2 regions of the Candidatus Clostridium stratigraminis genome follow, and region 1 is predicted to be linked to the other one. Evidence: a T-box and tRNA genes for the amino acid it is inferred to sense, from the RefSeq annotation. Region 1 holds a T-box; the other holds one or more tRNA genes.
What was found. The T-box of region 1 lies ahead of asnS (asparagine--tRNA ligase). A T-box ahead of a tRNA ligase gene usually reads a tRNA of that ligase, here a tRNA-Asn.
Positions count from the first base shown of each region.

Region 2: it encodes a tRNA-Asn, which carries the amino acid that the T-box ahead of asnS (asparagine--tRNA ligase) is inferred to sense. The anticodon was not compared.

Region 1 is NZ_JBJHZZ010000014.1:42,571-47,004, forward strand. Features, by position in the region: gene mnmH (tRNA 2-selenouridine(34) synthase MnmH) at 1-1,030, opposite strand, end outside; gene asnS (asparagine--tRNA ligase) at 1,164-2,555, opposite strand; T-box leader at 2,695-2,929, opposite strand; gene ACJDUG_RS14925 (LURP-one-related/scramblase family protein) at 3,000-3,482, opposite strand; gene ACJDUG_RS14930 (MutS family DNA mismatch repair protein) at 3,499-4,434, opposite strand, start outside.
Region 2 is NZ_JBJHZZ010000028.1:2,942-7,375, reverse strand. Features, by position in the region: gene ACJDUG_RS17465 (MGMT family protein) at 1-152, shown strand, start outside; gene ACJDUG_RS17460 (DMT family transporter) at 325-1,239, shown strand; gene ACJDUG_RS17455 (DODA-type extradiol aromatic ring-opening family dioxygenase) at 1,381-2,142, shown strand; tRNA gene ACJDUG_RS17450 (tRNA-Asn) at 2,200-2,274, shown strand; gene ACJDUG_RS17445 (TerC family protein) at 2,372-3,121, shown strand; T-box leader at 3,168-3,336, shown strand; gene ACJDUG_RS17440 (glycine--tRNA ligase) at 3,524-4,434, shown strand, end outside.

The sequences.
Region 1 (4,434 bases):
ATAATAAGAAGTTTTCCTTTGCCCATTTAATTATTTTCTCTGTACACATTTCTAAATCCCAAATATTTAACTGAAGTTCATAATTGTACTTTTCAATGCTGCTTTGATACATTGGGTCATAGTACTTTAACATTAATTCTTTTGCTACTTCATAATACCTGTCATTAAGTATAAAATCCTTATATTTACTAATATTTTTATTACTGATATATTTACTAAGTAAATCTAATGACTTAAGTATATCTTCCTTGGAATTTTCTTTTTTTGTGTATTCCTCTAAAATCAACTCGCACCTATATTCAATATCAGCATCAACTAGCAGGTGTATGCCTGCTTCCATATTACTATATATAAACTCTGGTATAATTATATTTCCTATTCTTTTACTTTCACCTTCAACAAAAATAAAGTTACTTTTCCTTTGAATTAAGGAATTGAATACTAAAGATTCAAAGTGTTTTTGGCTTCTTTCACCTTTTAATCCTACGCTGCCTAATAAAGACCCTCTATGGTTTGCAGCCTCTTCTAAATCTAGAACATCCATACCATTTCTCTTTAAGTTATATAAGAGCCTTGTCTTTCCAACTCCAGTTTTTCCATGAAGAACAATATATTTAACCTTTTCATTTTCTTTAGGCAGCATTTCATTAATGTATCCTCTGTAGGCTTTATATCCTCCACTTAACTTATAGGTATTGAGTCCTAAGGTTGTTAAAAGGCCGCAGAGGCTTGAGCTTCTCATTCCACCTCTTGCGCAAAAAAGTATAAGTTTATCATATTCTTTATCTAGCTTACTTACTTCATTGTAAATCTTAGGCAATTTCTTGGATACAGCCTGTACTCCTAAATATTTTGCTCTCTCAACATTTTCATTTACATAAACATAACCTATTTCCTTTCTCTCTTCATTATCAAAAATAGGAATATTTATAGCACCTGGAATTGTAGCTTCTTTATATTCCATAGGACTTCTTACATCAATTAATGCAAAATTTCCTTTTAAATCACAATAATTTATCGACTTAAACATCTTATCTCCTTGCATGTGAACATTCTGCAAACTAGTATAACCCTAAAAAATAATTATGTCAAAAATGAAAAGCAGCTGTCACAAAACTTGCGACAGCTAGCTTAAGAGGGCATTGTTTTTTATAAAAGTAATACTAAAACTCTGATGTTCCAGTAGTTCTAGGGAATGGTATTACATCTCTAATATTTGACATTCCAGTTAGGTACATAAGTATTCTTTCAAATCCTAGTCCAAAACCTGAATGTACAGTTTCTCCATACTTTCTTAGTTCTAAGTACCACCAGTAATCTTCTTTATTAAGTCCTAGTTCTTCCATTCTAGCTTCAAGAACCTTAAGCCTTTCTTCTCTTTGACTTCCGCCAATGATTTCTCCAATTCCTGGTACTAAAAGATCAGCTGCGGCTACAGTTTTTCCATCTTCGTTAGCTCTCATATAAAATGCTTTAATATCTTTAGGATAATTGTATACAAAAATAGGCTTTTTGAAGTATTTCTCAGTTAAATATCTTTCGTGTTCAGTTTGAAGATCTATGCCCCATTTAACTGGATATTCAAATTCTTCTCCGCATTTTTCTAGAATCTCAACTGCTTCAGTATAGCTTACTCTACCAAAATCAGAATTAACAACATGTGTTAATCTTTCCATTAAACCTGTGTCTATAAATTTATTGAAAAATTCCATTTCTTCTGGAGCATTTTCCATAACATAGGTAATAATGTATTTCACCATAGCTTCTGCAACTTCCATGTCATAAGCTAAGTCAGCAAAGGCCATTTCTGGTTCAATCATCCAAAATTCAGCTGCATGTCTTGCAGTGTTTGAATTTTCAGCTCTAAAGGTAGGTCCAAAGGTGTATATGTCCCTAAAGGCAAGGGCAAAGGTTTCTCCATTTAGCTGTCCACTAACAGTTAAATTTGTCGGTTTTCCAAAGAAATCCTTTGAGGCATCTACTGCACCCTTCTCATCCTTAGGTATATTGCTTAAATCTAAGGTTGTAACCCTAAACATTTCTCCAGCACCTTCAGCATCACTCCCAGTTATTATTGGGGTGTGTACATACACAAAACCTCTTTCCTGAAAGAATTTGTGTATTGCATATGCTGCAATTGAGCGAACCCTAAAAACTGCCGAAAATGTGTTGCTTCTGGGTCTTAAATGTGCAATTGTCCTTAAATATTCAAGCGAATGTCTCTTCTTTTGCAGTGGATAATCTGATTGAGATAGTCCTTCAATTATTATGTTCTTTGCCTTTATTTCAAAGGGCTGCTTAGAATCTGGAGTTAGTTCTAATATACCCTCTACTGAAATAGATGAGCTTATTGGGAGTTTAGATATTTCTTTATAATTTTCTAAATTACTTTCAAATACTACTTGAACATTTTTAAAAAAGCTTCCATCATTAAGCTCTATAAAGCCAAAAGCATTAGATGCTCTTATTGTTCTAACCCAACCGGATAATCTTACCAATTGTCCCTCAAACTTTCCAGTTTCTCTGTAAAGCTGCTTTATTACTGTACCTTCCATTTTAATTCCCTCCTAAAGTTTTATACTGTACATAGTAATTATTAGCTACTATGTACATTAAGTTACTTATATAGACATATTATAAACAAATACATCTAAAGAAAATATGAAATAAAAAAACCCTCATCCATTAAATAATTAATGGGACGAAGGTAAATTCCGCGGTGCCACCCAGATTGCTTAAAAAAGCCAGCTTAAAAAGTACGTATCATACTTTCCAATAATAACGCATTGGTTACGTCTAAGCCTACTATCCATGGATTTCAGTTAGAAACTCAGAGCTGTTCTTCGCTAAAAGCTTCATACTGTGTTTCCACCAGTCACAGCTCTCTTTAAATCTGCATAATAGCTACTCTTCTCATCAAAGTTTTACTTATATAATTTTAATTCATTATACACATTTAAATATGTTATGTCAAATTTTAATGGTAGCCATATGACTTATTACTTATTTTTGTTATCATATAATATTTGATCTATTACAATTACAAGTGACAGCATAAATTCTTGATTTTCTGTATCTTCAATCTCCACACCATAGGTATCTGAAAAGGAAAACCATTTTTTACTTACATGCGCAACTTCTCTTCCATCCTTAAAAACTTGAAACTCATGTGAAAAGATTTCTCCTTCAATGGTATAATTCCCCATTGTACTTTCAATATAAAAACTAGGCTTAAAAAAACTCATTTCTTTTTTTACAGTAGCAGCATAAGTTTCATTTAAGAAAATATTATACCTTGGTAGAAAATGAAACATTTCCTGCTCAATGTAGGAAACCTCTCTATCATTTAAATCATATATTCTTAGTTTGTTACCAAAGGAAAAAAATTTTCCTCTTACTATGAATCTATCATTTTCAAATTCATCCTTAATAGTAAAACTGTCCGCCATACTTAATACTCTTTGTCTAATTTGATACCTCATACATCCCACTCCTTCGTTATTCCTTAAATTCTATCCCAGCAAGCTTCATAAGAAATTTAGCATTTCTTGTAGTTGAAATACCCTTTCTTAATTTATAATCAAAATGTATTTCGTTATTCTTGTAATATTCTTGAAAATTGTAGTTTTCCACCTTTTGATTTTTGTTTTCCAGATCCCCTAGTTCAAGATCATGTGTAGAAATAATGCCAAGTGTATTTTCTTTACTTAACATATTAATAAGTGCTTCAGCTCCAATGTGCCTATCTAAAGAATTTGTTCCTTTAAATATTTCATCTAATAGAAAGAATACTGTTTCTCCACCTTTCGCTGCAGCTACAATCTTTTTAATTCGAATTATTTCCGCATAAAAAGAAGAAATACTTTTTTCAAGATTATCGCTTATTCTCATACAGGTATATATATTCATAAGACCACAGGAAAATTCCTCTGCACGAACGCTTGCTCCTGCATAGGCTAGGACGAGATTAATTCCTATAGTCCGTAAGTATGTGCTTTTACCTGACATGTTAGAGCCAGTTATTAAAAATATACTAGAATTTTTATTAAGATCTACGCCGTTACTTACGGCATCTTTAGGCAATAAGGGATGAGCTGTATTTATAGCTCTTACTTTCAGGTTGTTATCTATAACGGGTAAGGTCCATTCAGGGTTATCAAATCCAATTATACTCAAGCTTGATAAGGCTTCCATGTCCCCAATAGCATTAAGCCAAGGCATTACTAACCTTCCATACTGTTTTTTCCAATTATCCAGTTGTACAATTAAATGAAAATCCCATAGAAAAATTACATTAAGCAGAATGCTAAAAAGATTACGCCTATCAGAAACTTTATCTGAAATTTTACTCAGCTTATTTATTGCCTTAGAAGCCTTAAATTTATCGCCTATAAATTCATGTTTAATTTCATTTAATAGCTTTGAATGAAAATT
Region 2 (4,434 bases), on a different contig from region 1:
TGGTAAATAGATTAGGAGAGATGGCTCCAGAATATGCCTTTGGCTCAAAACAGCTGCAAAGAGATATACTTAAAGCAGAGGGAATAACCTTTAAAAAAGATGGATCCATTGACTTAAAAAAACACCTTTGGAATCCAAAAGAAACACTCTAAAATTTATAATTATGAGTAAGCCCCAGTTTTGCAATAATAAGCAATTAATAAAAAGACAATCACCGCAAGGCCCTGGGGTTCTCAAATTCATTAATTGCTGATACAATATATTGTGAGGGGAACAACAATTAATAATTGTTGTGTATAACTAGGAATACAGGGGGAAATAGAAATGAAAAAACAAGAAGTTGAATCCAGTCTTTTACTTTTACTAGCTGCGGCAATTTGGGGATTTGCTTTTGTAGCCCAGAGAATCGGTTCAAAATATGTAGGTTCATTTATGTTTAATGGCGTAAGATTTGCCTTAGGCAGCCTTTCTTTAGTCCCACTATTATTAGTGTCCTTAAAAAAGGAAAAAAGCAAGGCTCTATCGGAAGAGGAAGCTGTTTCAACAAGCCCTTGGAAATCCGGTGTTATACTCGGATGCGTAATTTTCCTTGCAGCATCACTTCAGCAAATAGGTCTGGTTGAAACTTCTGCTGGAAAAGCAGCCTTTATAACTGGCTTTTATATTGTGCTTGTTCCTGTTTTTGGAATATTTTTAAAACATAATATACATAAAGCTACCTGGGTTGGAGTTATACTAGCTATTATTGGATTATATTTTTTAAGCGTCACAGAAGGTTTCACAATTGCAATGTCAGATATATACGAGCTTATAGGAGCCTTTCTATGGGCCATTCACATATTGCTAATAGACAATTTTACGAAAAAAGTAGATGCATTAAAATTATCTTTTGTACAGTTTCTAACTTGTTCCATATTAAGTTTAATTGCAGCCTTTATATTCGAGAAAAACACTTTGATTGGATTATCCCAAGCAGTTATTCCAATACTTTATGGTGGAATTTGCTCTGTTGGAATTGCATATACTTTGCAGGTAGTAGGGCAGAAAAATGCTAAACCATCACATGCAGCCATCGTTTTAAGTATGGAATCTGTATTTGCAGCTATAGGTGGATTAATTATACTTCACGAAAATTTAGGCGCAAGAGGTTATATTGGCTGCGGATTAATGTTCGCAGGAGTAATTTTATCGCAATATGGAAGCTTTCCAAAGCAGGAAAAAGCATCGCTCAGTAATTAGCGATTGTTTAGGGGTTGAGGCAAAAACATTTTGCCTCAACCCCTAAATTTTTACAACTATTACTTGACAAGATAGAATTCAATATTGTATCATAGTTACACAAAGTAAGTAAGTTGAATTTGATAATAAGGAGGCTTTATTATGTCACTATTTGTTTGTCATGGTGGACCAACTCTTGCAATAGAAGAAAATGATTATACTAATTTTTTAAAGGATTTAGCAAAGGGCATAAAGCCTAAGGCTATTGTAATATTTACAGCACACTTTGAGAGTGAAATAACTACAATATCATCAATAGAAAATACCTATGATATGATTTATGACTTTTATGGATTTCCAGAGGAGCTATATTCAATAAAATACAATGCAAAAGGCTCACCTGAAATTGCTAATAAAATAAAAAGTTTGTTAGAAGTGAAGGGTATAAGAAGTGAACTTGATAAGACTAGAGGATTAGACCATGGAAGCTGGGATATACTTAAAATAATGTATCCAGAAGCTAATATTCCCGTAGTTCAAGTTTCTGTAAATCCATTTTTACCTATGGAAAAGCAGTATGAAATAGGAAAAGCATTAAGGGAACTTGAAAAAGAAAATATATTAGTAATAGGAAGCGGGTCTACGGTCCATAATTTAAGAACAGTGGATTGGTATGCAAAAGAAACTAAAAGTTGGGCAATAGAATTTGATAATTGGCTTATAGAAAATGTTGAACAAAATAATTTAAAAAACTTGTTTAATTATCAAGAATTAGCCCCTAATGCAAAAATGGCTGTACCAAGAGAAGAACACATAGCTCCAATGTTTATAGCTATGGGAAGCGGTCAAGAAGGGAAACTTCCAAAACTTCTTCATAGAAGCTATGCTTATGGTACTTTAAGTTACATTTGTTTTGAATTTTAATTAAAAAGCTCTTGAAATTTTAACATTATGTGCTATAATAACTAATGTAATAAACGTTCCATGGTAGCTCAATGGCGGAGCATTCGGCTGTTAACCGAAGGGTTGGAGGTTCGAGCCCTCTCCATGGAGCCATATTTATTAGTATAATATTTTAATTTATAAATAAAATAAAGGCAGTGTCTTAAATGACATTGCTTTTTTGTACATAAAACTAATGAGGAGTGTAATAATGGATAATATATGGCTAATACTATTTTCTATTCTTCAAATTACTATAATGGATATTACTCTCTCTGGAGATAATGTAAGTGTAATTGCTTTAGCAATAAGAAATTTACCAAAGAAGCAGGCTAAAATTGCAAGCTTAATTGGTGTTGCAGGAGCAGTACTTCTTAGAATTATATTTACATGTATTATTTCGCTGATTATGTCAATAGAATGGCTGCCAATAAAGCTAATTGGAGGAATATTACTTATAAAAATAACATGGGATTTATTAAATATGGAGGATGTTTCGGAAGGTAGTGGAATTAATGCTAGTAAAAGTTTGTGGAAAGCTGTATCAAATATAATAATAGCAGATTTAAGTATGGGCTTAGATAATGTTCTGGCTATAGCCGGTGCAGCCAAAGGCAATATATGGCTCATAATCTTTGGACTATCTCTTAGCATACCTATTATTTTTTTTGGAGCTAAATTTGTAGCTAACCTAATGAAAAAGTATGGGATAATAGTATATATTGGAGCAAGTATTCTCATATATACTGCCATAAATATGGTTACTGGCGATAATCTAGTTTCTAAATATATACCTGATTTAATTTCTCAAATAATAGCTTTAATGTTCGGCGCAGCAGTCATAGTCTATGGTGTAATAAAAATAAGAAAAGAAAGATATAAAACAAAAAATATAGGAAGAAAAGATATATTTGACAATATGAAGGACTTTGGAAATAAAAACCCAAAAGAAACATTATAGCATTGACAATATTAAGTAATAGGTTATAATTAAGAATATAATTTTATATATCATGATGAGAAAGAAGAGTAATATTAGAATTTTTATAGAGAGGCTGCGGTGGTGTAAGCAGCTAAAGACCTAATATGAAGGGAACTTTTGAATGATTTAAATGTGAAAGCAGGGCATTTGCCAACAAGGGTGGAACCGCGGAAGAAAATTCTTTCGTCCCTTATGGTAAGTAGTCCTTTTTTAATTGGAATAATATAAACGAGTAGTCTTAAACTACTCAGTGTGACCACTAAAAGGAGGTAAAAGTCCTAAATGGGCTTCTACGGGTAGTCTGCCGATTAATAATCGGCAAGTTAGACTACACCGTGCTGACTAGACTAATTAGTAATAATGAAAAGGAGGAAAAGATAAATGGCTGTTGAAAAGACTATGGATAAAATAGTAGCACTTGCAAAAGGAAGGGGCTTTGTATTTGCCGGATCAGAAATATATGGTGGACTTGCAAATGCTTGGGACTTTGGACCCTTAGGTGTAGAATTTAAGAACAATGTTAAAAAAGCATGGTGGAAAAAATTTGTGCAAGAAAGTCCTTATAATGTAGGGGTGGACTGCGCCATACTAATGAACAGTGAAGTGTGGGTTGCATCAGGACATGTAGGTGGCTTTTCTGATCCTTTAATGGATTGCAAGGAATGTAAGGCTAGATTTAGAGCTGATAAGCTAGTTGAGGATCATATGACTGAAAATGGAGCTGAAGCAGCTAGTGCTGATGGATGGACAAATGAGCAGCTTAAAGCTTATTTAGAAGAGCACAATATTGTTTGTCCTAAGTGTGGCAAGAAAAACTTTACTGATATAAGAAAGTTTAATCTAATGTTTAAAACCTTTATGGGTATAACAGAGGATTCTAAAAATGAAATTTATCTAAGACCTGAAACTGCACAAGGAATATTTGTAAACTTTAGAAATGTTCAAAGGACTTCTAGAAAGAAGGTTCCTTTTGGAATTGCTCAAATAGGTAAATCCTTTAGAAATGAAATTACTCCAGGTAATTTTATTTTTAGAACAAGAGAATTTGAACAGATGGAACTTGAATTTTTCTGTAAGCCTGGAACTGATTTAGAGTGGTTTAATTATTGGAGAGAGTATTGCTTTAATTTTCTTTTAAATCTTGGAATGAATAAGGAGACTTTAAGAATTAGAGATCATGCTAAGGAAGAATTGTCTTTCTACAGTAATGCAACCTCTGATATTGAGTTTTTATTCCCATTTGGCTGGGGTGAATTATGGGGTGTTGCTGATAGAACAGATTATGATTTAAA